DNA from 3 places in the Phyllobacterium sp. TAF24 genome. Region 3 is predicted to be linked to each of the others. Evidence: riboswitches for the same ligand, from Rfam matches in the RefSeq annotation. Region 3 holds a riboswitch; each other region holds the start of a gene.
What was found. A riboswitch is a leader RNA that binds a small molecule or an ion and turns the genes downstream of it on or off. The one in region 3 is predicted to bind thiamine pyrophosphate.

Region 1: another riboswitch for thiamine pyrophosphate. It lies ahead of thiC (phosphomethylpyrimidine synthase ThiC); the one in region 3 lies ahead of AB4Y96_RS06220 (ABC transporter permease).
Region 2: another riboswitch for thiamine pyrophosphate. It lies ahead of thiB (thiamine ABC transporter substrate binding subunit); the one in region 3 lies ahead of AB4Y96_RS06220 (ABC transporter permease).

The regions. Positions count from the first base shown of each region.
Region 1 covers NZ_JBFRDN010000009.1:138,427-141,700, forward strand. The annotation lists gene AB4Y96_RS10480 (RidA family protein) at 1-317, shown strand, start outside; gene rpsU (30S ribosomal protein S21) at 568-843, shown strand; gene AB4Y96_RS10490 (NADPH-dependent FMN reductase) at 1,071-1,640, shown strand; TPP riboswitch at 1,731-1,847, shown strand; gene thiC (phosphomethylpyrimidine synthase ThiC) at 1,948-3,274, shown strand, end outside.
Region 2 covers NZ_JBFRDN010000002.1:82,534-85,807, forward strand. The annotation lists gene AB4Y96_RS02210 (hypothetical protein) at 1-62, opposite strand, end outside; gene AB4Y96_RS02215 (thiamine diphosphokinase) at 166-792, opposite strand; TPP riboswitch at 1,203-1,320, shown strand; gene thiB (thiamine ABC transporter substrate binding subunit) at 1,426-2,385, shown strand; gene thiP (thiamine/thiamine pyrophosphate ABC transporter permease) at 2,390-3,274, shown strand, end outside.
Region 3 covers NZ_JBFRDN010000005.1:51,393-54,666, reverse strand. The annotation lists gene AB4Y96_RS06225 (ABC transporter substrate-binding protein) at 1-515, opposite strand, end outside; gene AB4Y96_RS06220 (ABC transporter permease) at 554-1,297, opposite strand; TPP riboswitch at 1,416-1,518, opposite strand; gene AB4Y96_RS06215 (TadE/TadG family type IV pilus assembly protein) at 1,573-2,622, opposite strand; gene AB4Y96_RS06210 (ABC transporter ATP-binding protein) at 2,747-3,274, opposite strand, start outside.

The DNA of each region.
Region 1 (3,274 bases), on a different contig from region 3:
CACGCATGAGCCAGGCCGTTATCCATGGCAACACGGTTTATCTCGCAGGTCAGGTAGGCACACCCGGCAAGAGCGTCACCGAGCAGACCAAGGATGTTCTGGCTTCGGTTGACCGTTTGCTGAAGGAAGCCGGTTCCGACAAGTCCAAGCTCCTGCAGGCTATCATCTGGATGGCTGACATGAAGGACTTTGCCGAGATGAATGCGGTTTGGGATGCATGGGTCGATCCGGCCAACACACCTGCACGCGCCACCGGCGAAGCCAAGCTGGCGACACCCGACTACAAGGTCGAAATCATCATCACTGCTGCGATCTGATTCTTTACAGAAATCTGCCCGATAGGGTGGGTGACGCAGAATAATAAGTTCATCCCGGCGGAAATATTGTATTTTGCTGGGATGAAATGAAGTGCACGCCAGTAAATCTGCTCCGATGCACTGGATTTTTGGCGCGGGAATGAATAAAGTCCGCGCTTCTCGTGATTGCCACTGTGGTAATTCATCAAACGCTTGTCTGATTGTGGCTTATAGGTTCGCAAGACGAGACAAGCATGGGTAAGGAAAACGATTGCAAGTTCTCGTCCGTGATAACAATGTTGAACAGGCCCTTCGGGTTCTGAAGAAGAAGATGCAGCGCGAAGGTCTCTTTCGCGAAATGAAGGCGCGCCAGGCTTTTGAAAAGCCGTCCGAGCGCCGTGTCCGTGAAAAAGCTGAAGCCGTCAGCCGCGCCCGTAAGGCAGCGCGCAAGCAGGCACAGCGTGAAGGTCTGCTTCCTGGTCCGAAGAAGAAGGAACGGGTTGCCCGTCCCGGCGCCGCTTCAAACGATTTCAGCAATAACCGATAATCATCAATGACCGGAGCTTTTCGGTCCTTGTAAAACGCGACAGAACCCGCACGGTCACGCCGTAGCGGGTTTCGTTTTGTGTGCGTTCTGCCCACTTTGCGGCACGACGCTCCAAGTCGTTCGTTCACAGCGATATGACCCGGTTTCGAAAAAGTGCCTTCTTGTGCGCTCCCGCATGGCGCGCCTATTCATGGGGCCTATCGTTCAAGCCCTATGGAGACGTCTCAATGGCACCCAAGCTCAATATCGTCCAAGTCAGTACCCGTCCGGGCCGCGCCGGTTCACCGGTTGCAAAATGGTTCCATGATTTCGTCAAGCAGGATGGTCAGTTTGAGCCAGTGCTGATTGATCTGGCTGATCTGAACCTGCCAATCTTCGATGAACCGAACCATCCGCGCGCCAAAAAATACGAACACGCCCACACGAAAAAGTGGAGCACGCTGATCGACGCGGGTGAAGCGGTTGTGTTCGTCACGCCTGAATATGACTTTTTTGCCCCGCCATCCCTGACCAATGCAATCATCTATCTCTGGCAGGAGTGGAACTACAAGCCGGTTGGTTTCGTCAGCTATGGCGGCATGTCGGGCGGGTTGCGCTCGGTCGAATCGGTCAAGGGGCTGCTTGCCGGTTTGCGCACGGTTCCGATCCCAGAGGGTGTTGCCATTCCCGCATTTCAGCAGTTCATCAACGACGAAGGCGAATTTCAGGCCAACGAACTGGTTGTCACAAGCGCCAATACGATGATCGGCGAATTGCTCAAGTGGAGCAACGCTTTGAAGCCTCTGCGCGCTTCCTGATATCTTCTGGCGCCCTGGCTCTGCCAGGGCGCCACACCTTCAAGTTTTCCTGATTCGCTTGACAAATGGCGGATCGGGGTTTCAATTCAAGACATTCACCAGGGGGGTCCCGACAAGGGGCTGAGATTCTGCTGGCTTTTGCAGCGCAGTGACCCGTTGAACCTGATCCAGTTCATACTGGCGTAGGGACGGTGCGAAAGTCATGCGAGTCAGCCTCGGCACATAATCCGTATTCGGATTCGCAATCTCTTTTCATCCTTCCGGCACAGAACTGGGTTTTTACGCTTAACCGCTTAGGAGCCTGATGATGACCGCAATTACCCCCACCGTTTCGGCAGGACCGCTGCCGGCATCGATCAAAATATACAAACCGGGCCAGACTTATCCCGATCTGCGCGTTCCTTTGCGCCAGATTTCCGTACACCCGACGGCGGGCGAACCGCCGGTGACGGTTTACGATTCATCCGGGCCCTATACGGATGCCAATGCAACCATCGATATTGCCAAGGGCCTGCCGCGCATTCGTGAACGCTGGCTTGCCGGGCATGAAGACTTATTTGCCTATGAGGGCCGCCACATCAAGCTTGAGGACAATGGTTTTGTCACTGGCGAACGGCTGACGCCGGAATTTCCGGTTCGCAACCAACCGTTACGGGCGAAGGGCGATAAGGCCGTTACCCAGCTTGCCTATGCCCGCGCCGGTATCATCACACCCGAGATGGAATATGTGGCTATCCGCGAAAATCTCGGCCGCGATGCTGCGCGCGCCAAGCTGGAACGGGATGGCAATTCCTTCGGGGCTTCGGTGCCTGATCATGTGACGCCGGAATTTGTCCGCGAGGAGATCGCCCGGGGCAGGGCGATCATCCCGGCCAATATCAATCATCCCGAGCTTGAACCGATGATCATCGGCCGTAATTTTCTGGTCAAGATCAATGCCAATATCGGCAATTCGGCGGTGACATCCTCCATGGCGGAGGAGGTGGAAAAGATGGTGTGGGCGATCCGCTGGGGCGCCGATACGGTGATGGACCTCTCCACGGGGCGCAACATTCACAATATTCGCGAATGGATCATCCGCAACGCGCCGGTGCCGATTGGCACTGTGCCGCTCTATCAGGCGCTGGAAAAGGTCGGCGGCATTGCCGAAGACCTGACATGGGAAGTCTATCGTGACACTCTGATTGAGCAGGCAGAGCAGGGTGTCGACTATTTTACCATCCATGCGGGTGTTAGGTTGCATTATATCCCGCTGACTATCGACCGTGTGACCGGCATTGTTTCGCGTGGTGGTTCGATCATGGCTAAGTGGTGTCTGCACCATCATCGCGAGAGTTTTCTCTACGAGCATTTTGCCGAGATTTGCGATATCTGCCGCGCTTATGATGTCAGCTTTTCGCTGGGTGATGGCCTGCGTCCGGGCTCGATTGCCGATGCCAATGATGCGGCACAGTTTGCCGAACTGGAAACGCTGGGTGAACTGACGCAGATTGCCTGGGCCAAGGGTTGTCAGGTGATGATTGAAGGCCCCGGCCATGTGCCGATGCACAAGATCAAGGCCAATATGGACAAGCAGTTGGCGGTCTGCGGGGAAGCGCCGTTCTATACGCTCGGACCGCTCACCACTGATATTG
Region 2 (3,274 bases), on a different contig from region 3:
CAACCGGCCACTGAAAGTGCCAGAACGGCTGCAACTGCTACTGTCGACAAACTTTTCAACATGGAAGACCTCTCCCGTTTTAAAACTAAACCTACCAGCTTGCGTCCCCAATGCTGTACCGCAAGAATTGCATTTTCCGCTTTGTTTTACAAGCGTTGGGCAATTTTACGGCGCCGCAATCAGAACTGCATTGCCTGAACGAAGCGATACGTGGAGATTTCCACACACGGCATTCGACACTGTAAGCGATGAACCGAAAGAAAGTTCCATATTTTCCAGCGGCCATCGCGCACCACGGATAAATAATCCACGCAGGGACGTAAATGCAACAATGCTGAACACAGTTCCATCAGCAAAATCGAACGAATATTCCCCTGCAACCAGAGGGTGCGCTTCTTCGGTCCCGCTCGACAGGATAATCTTTCGGCCTTCCGCAGCATAGCGGGTCGCCATGGTCAGGTGCAGCAGCATATGATCTGTGCGTTCACCACCAAAAGCACCGCAGAGAATCACTTCCGTCGCCCCCAGCCGATAGGCTTCGTTGAGCGCCAGTTCGCCGTCGGTCATATCTTTGGCCGCGGGAAATACCGAACGTGGTATATGGGCATAGCGTTCTGCCAACTCAGGCGATGTCGAATCGAAATCGCCCAGCCACAGCTCCGGTTCAAGGCCCAGCGCGCCCGCATGAACTATCCCACCATCGGCGGCAAGAATACGCGCTCCCGCCACGAGATGCCGGAGACGATCGGTAACGTGAAGCGTGCCACCAAGGAGAAGAACGAATTTGCTCATGCACCGGCCATAGCATGGCAAAAGCCGGTCGCACAGGGCTTGCTGAAGCGGTTCTACCCCAGCCGGCCGAGCACAATTGCCGCAATGCCTGCAATCGCGACGCCCACGGCCAGAAACAGGCTTGGATTGAGTGCCGCGAGGAATTTTTGATGGCGGAGACGCAAGCGCATCGAATTATTCTTTGGATTTCTCGACGCTGTCGTCTGCTGAACCCTGACGCCGGAATGATAAAAGCCATGACCCCGAAACATGATTGAACCTTTCTTTTGGAAAACAGGCCGTGAGGGGATGTTTTCGCGGCGGAAGATAGGGCTGGGAATGTCAGCTTTCGATTTGGCAGATTGGGCAAAACATAAGGATTTCATAAGCATCGACCGCTTGCACCGCTCTGGCCGAACCTCTATCCTTGCGATGCTCTAACGGGGTGCTTGGTCTGATCGACCGGCTGAGAGGCTTAAGGGGAAACCCTGCCAACCCGCGGAACCTGATCCGGTTTGTACCGGCGGAGGGATTAGACGCGGCAGATTTGCCGGCGCACCAATCCTTTTGAACCACGAACGATAGGAGGCGCCGATGCGGCCATTTGAGACTATTGTAAAAGCGGCGGCTGTTTTGGCCGCATTTGTCGGCCTTATGCCAATTGGCGTGGCACAGGCCGAAGGCAAACTCACCGTTTACACCTATGAAAGCTTCACCGCCGAATGGGGTCCGGGACCGAAGGTCAAGGAGGCTTTCGAGAAGCAATGTGCATGCACGGTGGAATTTGTAGCCGTTGCCGATGGCGTTGCGCTGCTCAACCGCATCAAACTCGAAGGCGAATCGACAAAGGCCGATATTGTTCTCGGGCTCGACACCAATCTGACCTATGAGGCCAAGGAAACCAATCTTTTTGCGCCCCATGGCATCGACACCAGCGCGGTGAATATCCCCGGTGGCTACAAGGATGATATATTCGTTCCCTATGACTACGGCTATTTCGCCGTCATTTATGATTCGGAAAAGCTGAAAACGCCGCCCGAGACTCTGAAAGAACTTGTCGAAGGCGATCCGACGCAGAAAATCGTCATCGAAGACCCGCGCACCTCGACGCCCGGCCTCGGTCTGCTTCTCTGGGTTAAATCTGTTTATGGCGACAAGGCCGGTGAAGCCTGGGCCAAGCTGAAAAATCGCGTTTTGACCGTCACACCAGGCTGGTCCGAAGCCTATGGCCTCTTTACCAAGGGCGAGGCCCCCCTCGTTCTGTCCTACACCACTTCTCCGGCCTATCATCTGATCGCCGAACGGGTGGATCGCTACAAGGCGATTTCATTCAGCGAAGGGCACTACTTGCAGATCGAGGTCGCGGCTCAAACTGTCAACGGTGCGAAAAACCCGCTATCGGCGCAGTTTCTAAGCTTCATGACCAGTCCGGCATTTCAGGATGCCATTCCTGAAAACAACTGGATGTACCCGGCGGCCAAAACCACTGACGCGCTCAACCCGGCCTTCGAGAACCTTGTGAAACCAGTCAAGACTTTGATCTTCCCAGCCGAAGAGGTTGCCAAGAACCGCAAAGCCTGGATCGATGAATGGCTGGCGGCCATGAGCCTGTAGCACCATGACTGCCACCCGCATGCTGAAACCATGGGCCGGGGCCATTGCCCTCGCCTTTCTGGCGGTGCTTGCGGGTGGCGCTCTTCTCGGCCTTGCAGGGGAAGCGCTGCGTGGAAGCACCGAAGGCTTTGCGGCTTTCGACAGCTATTTATGGCGTGTGGCGCGGTTTACCCTCATGCAGGCGCTACTATCGATGCTGCTTGCGGTTGCTTTTGCCATTCCCCTCGCCCGGGCGCTGCATGAACATCCCGCCTTTCCGGGCCGGGCGCTCATCTTACGCCTCTTTGCCCTGCCATTGGCCCTGCCCGCGCTTGTCGCGGTCCTTGGCATCACCAGCATTTATGGCCGCAATGGCCTGCTTGCTTTTGGTTTTGACAAGCTTGGAATCGATGCCAGACCCAATATTTATGGCCTTACCGGCATTCTGATAGCGCATGTCTTTTTCAACCTGCCACTGGCGACACGGCTCATACTTGCCAGCCTTGATTCCATTCCCTCCGACTATTGGAAACTATCCTCGCAGCTTGGCATGGGCAGTTGGGCCCGGTTCAAACTGATCGAATGGCCGGTCGTCAGGCGCAATCTTTCCGGTATTGCCGGACTGATCTTCATGCTCTGCATCACATCGTTCACCATCGTCCTGACGCTGGGCGGCGGGCCGCGCGCAACCACGCTGGAGGTTGCGATCTACCAATCCCTGCACTTTGACTTCGACATTGCCCGCGCCGTATCGCTTACACTGCTGCAGTTGAGCTTGACGATAGCCGTTCTGCTCCTGCTCGGCCTGACGGGCAAACCGGCAGAAGAGGGTTTCAGTCTTCAGACAAGTGCCCGACGGTTTGATCGACCGAACCGGACAACAAAAATCGCCAATACAGCAATAATCGTC
Region 3 (3,274 bases):
ATGAGCGATGATGAAAGGGCGAAATTGACATTGATCAGTTCGACATCATCGGCTTTCAGGCCTTCTGATTTCAGCATGGCGCCGAGCATGGCATCTTCAAAGCCCGCCACGGAAAAGCCGACCTTTTTGCCCTTCAAATCCTTCAGGCTTTTGATCGGACCATCGGCCAGCACCGTCACCGTATTGAGCGGGGTTTCCACCAAGGTGCCAAAGCGCACCAGCGGCAGACCCTCATCATGGCTGAGGTAGAGATTGGGCTGATAGCCGATGGCAATATCTGCCTGTTTTGCCGCGACAAGACGCGGTGGCGCCGCCGGATCAGCCGGGGGGATCAGATCGACATCAAGACCGGCCTCGCTGAAAAAACCCTTTTCGCGAGCGACAACCAGCGGTGCATGGTCAGGGTTGACGAACCATTCGAGAAGAACAGACAGCTTGTCCGCCGCCATCGCCTGTGATGGCAGGAAAGGCAAAGCGGTTAAGAGGGCAAAGGCAAACGCACAGCGGCGAAACATGGACATTCCTTCATTGATGGGACGAACGAAAATTCTGATCATGACACCTGCATCCAAGGGGTAAGGCGCGCGGCGAAAGCATCGACGAGAAAACGCAGGACAATGGTCAGCACTGCGAGAATGATGAGGGCGGCAAACAGCGTGTCGGTCTGCATACGGGCATTGGCCTGAAGCATGACAAAGCCAAGCCCACGCGAGGCGCCGACCCATTCGCCAATCACCGCACCAATAGGCGCAAAGACCGCCGCAACGCGCAGGCCCGAGCCAAGACCGGGCAAGGCGCTGGGAACGCGGATCAGAAACAGGGTGGCCAGCGGCGTTGCCTGCGTCAGGGCTGCCGCATCCAGCAAATCCTGATTGGTGCGGCGCAGCGCATCGGCAAAGGCGGAGGCCACGGGAAAGAAGATAATGAGGCTCGCCATGACCACTTTCGAGGCAAGGCCAAAGCCGAACCAGAGAACCAGAAGCGGCGCGATGGCAAAGACAGGAAGTGCCTGCAAAACAAGCAGGAGCGGCCAGACGATCTGGCCAAAGCCGGGCAGTCCAGCAACGAGAAGTGCGGTCAGGATTCCGGCAACAGCGCCAAAGAACAATCCGAGCAGAATTTCGAGCACGGTGATGGCAGCATTGGTCAGAAGATAGTGGCGCTGCTCGATCAAGGCGACAAAAACTGAGCCGGGACCCGGCAGGATGAAGCGCGGCGGCTGCAAAGCCCAGATAGCCAACTGCCAGCACAGAAGCACAGCCAGCAAAGCGCCAGTGATGCGGACAAGCATGCCCATGACGGCGATCACATCGTCACAGAAATGATGATTGCGATATCAGGGTAAACGGCATCTGCGGGACTCCATCAAAAGCGTGGAGATCCGGATATGTGCGAAGACAAGGCAGAGTGCGTGGAGAGTGCTCAATTCCCGTTCCTACGCCGGCATAACCCGGATCAGGTTCAAGGGTCCAGCTCGACGCTATCTCAGCACTGTACAGTGCCCCCCTCGGAATAAAGTCATGATGGAGCGCCGCAAGAGCAAAGTCAATCGCGCCGCCTTCGTGTTAATGATTACTGGGTTAGACGAATTTGTGAGTAATCGAACGCGCACCCGGTTGTCAGTGTATATTCGAAGTCCGGTGTGCCGCCACCGCCATCTTCCCAACCGTGTTTTTTTACCGAACCATCGCAGTTCATAAGTTTGTCCATAATCACCGGAGTGTCGCTATCTTTCGGCACAGTGGATTGACCGCCGCCCTCAACGAACCGCCAAGCATCACGCGCTCTGTTGCTTTTGACCAAGAAAGCATAGGTCGTATCATTGCCATAGAATTTATTCTCGTTGTCAAAGTTTAGATTGTTTGGAACTGGCGTGATCTGGTATTTGGGATCATCGACCATGCCAGGATTCTTAGGGTCGTTGGATTTTACCTTGGGGGCATCCACACAATTCCTGCCCGAAGGCTTCATTCCAATAGCGCAGCCGTCTTTCTTGACGATCATGGTAAAATAAAACGACTTGTATGTGCCCAAGTCAAAGGTCAGCGGCGTTGATCCCACTGCGGGATTGGATGTCCCTGTGTTGTTGATGTATTTGTATTCGATAGAGCCGACTTGTTTCTCAGCGCCATCGGCTCCAACAACAATAATGGAAATTTTCTTGTAATAAATTCCTTTTACGTTCGTGACTTTTATTGTTGCTTGCTTTGGCGTCAACGCCCCTGAAGCTGTCGAAGTGGTCCCGATATCCATCGAATTTTGGCTCAACACCTGCATGAATGTCGTCTTCATCGGCCTCGCAAGCGAAAGCTTGATCCGTGCAGGGACATCGTCCGTAACCGACACATCGTAGGTAGCGCCACTAGCGTCAAAGCCTGGAAGGTTAGCGCGCAAACTTTGCTGAATGCGGGCCTTCACATCGGGTAAATTGCTGCCATTGTACGTAGAGGCGCCCCACAAAACCGCGGCATCTGCTGCATTCTGCAGTTCCGCGTGATCACTGCTTGCACGGGTATAATCCACGGCCAATCCTGTCACGCCGAGAAGCGGAACAAGCAATAGTCCAAACGTCAATGCAGTTGCGCCGCTGGTATCTTTAAGAAAATCTCTGAATTTTTTCATAGCCCGCTCCGGTGTTGGGCAGACCATGGATGAAATGGCGTAAATGCGCCTTTAGGAAATTCGTTCAGATTGTCACGATCTGCGGCAAGTCTCAGCGTATGGTAAAAATCCGGTGAAACAGACCCTATGCGGTGGGTACATCCGGCCGGACAAAACCCTCGCTGGCGACAAGCAGATTGCGCGTATAGGCCTGCGTGACCTTGTGCGCCGCAAGATCATCAGCTGAAAGGCGCTCCACTTCCGCACCGTTCTGCATCACCATCAGCCGGTCGCACATATGGGTCACAACCGCCAGATCATGGCTGACCATGAGGAATGTCAAATTGCGGTCGCGGCGGATCTGTTCGAGCAGGTTCAGCACCTCCGCCTGCACCGAGGCATCAAGCGCCGATGTCGGTTCATCCAAAAGCAGGATGGAAGGTTCAAGGATCAGAGCGCGCGCGATAGCCACGCGCTGGCGCTGGCCGCCGGATAGCTGATGCGAATAGCGAAAGCGGAAGCTCGATCCAAGTCCCACCTCGTCAAGCGCGCGCAGGATACGTTTTTCAATATCGGCAAAGCCATGCACGGCCAGCGGCTCCAGCAAAAGCCGGTCGACGGTCTGGCGCGGATGCAGAGAACCATAGGGGTCCTGAAACACCATCTGCACTTC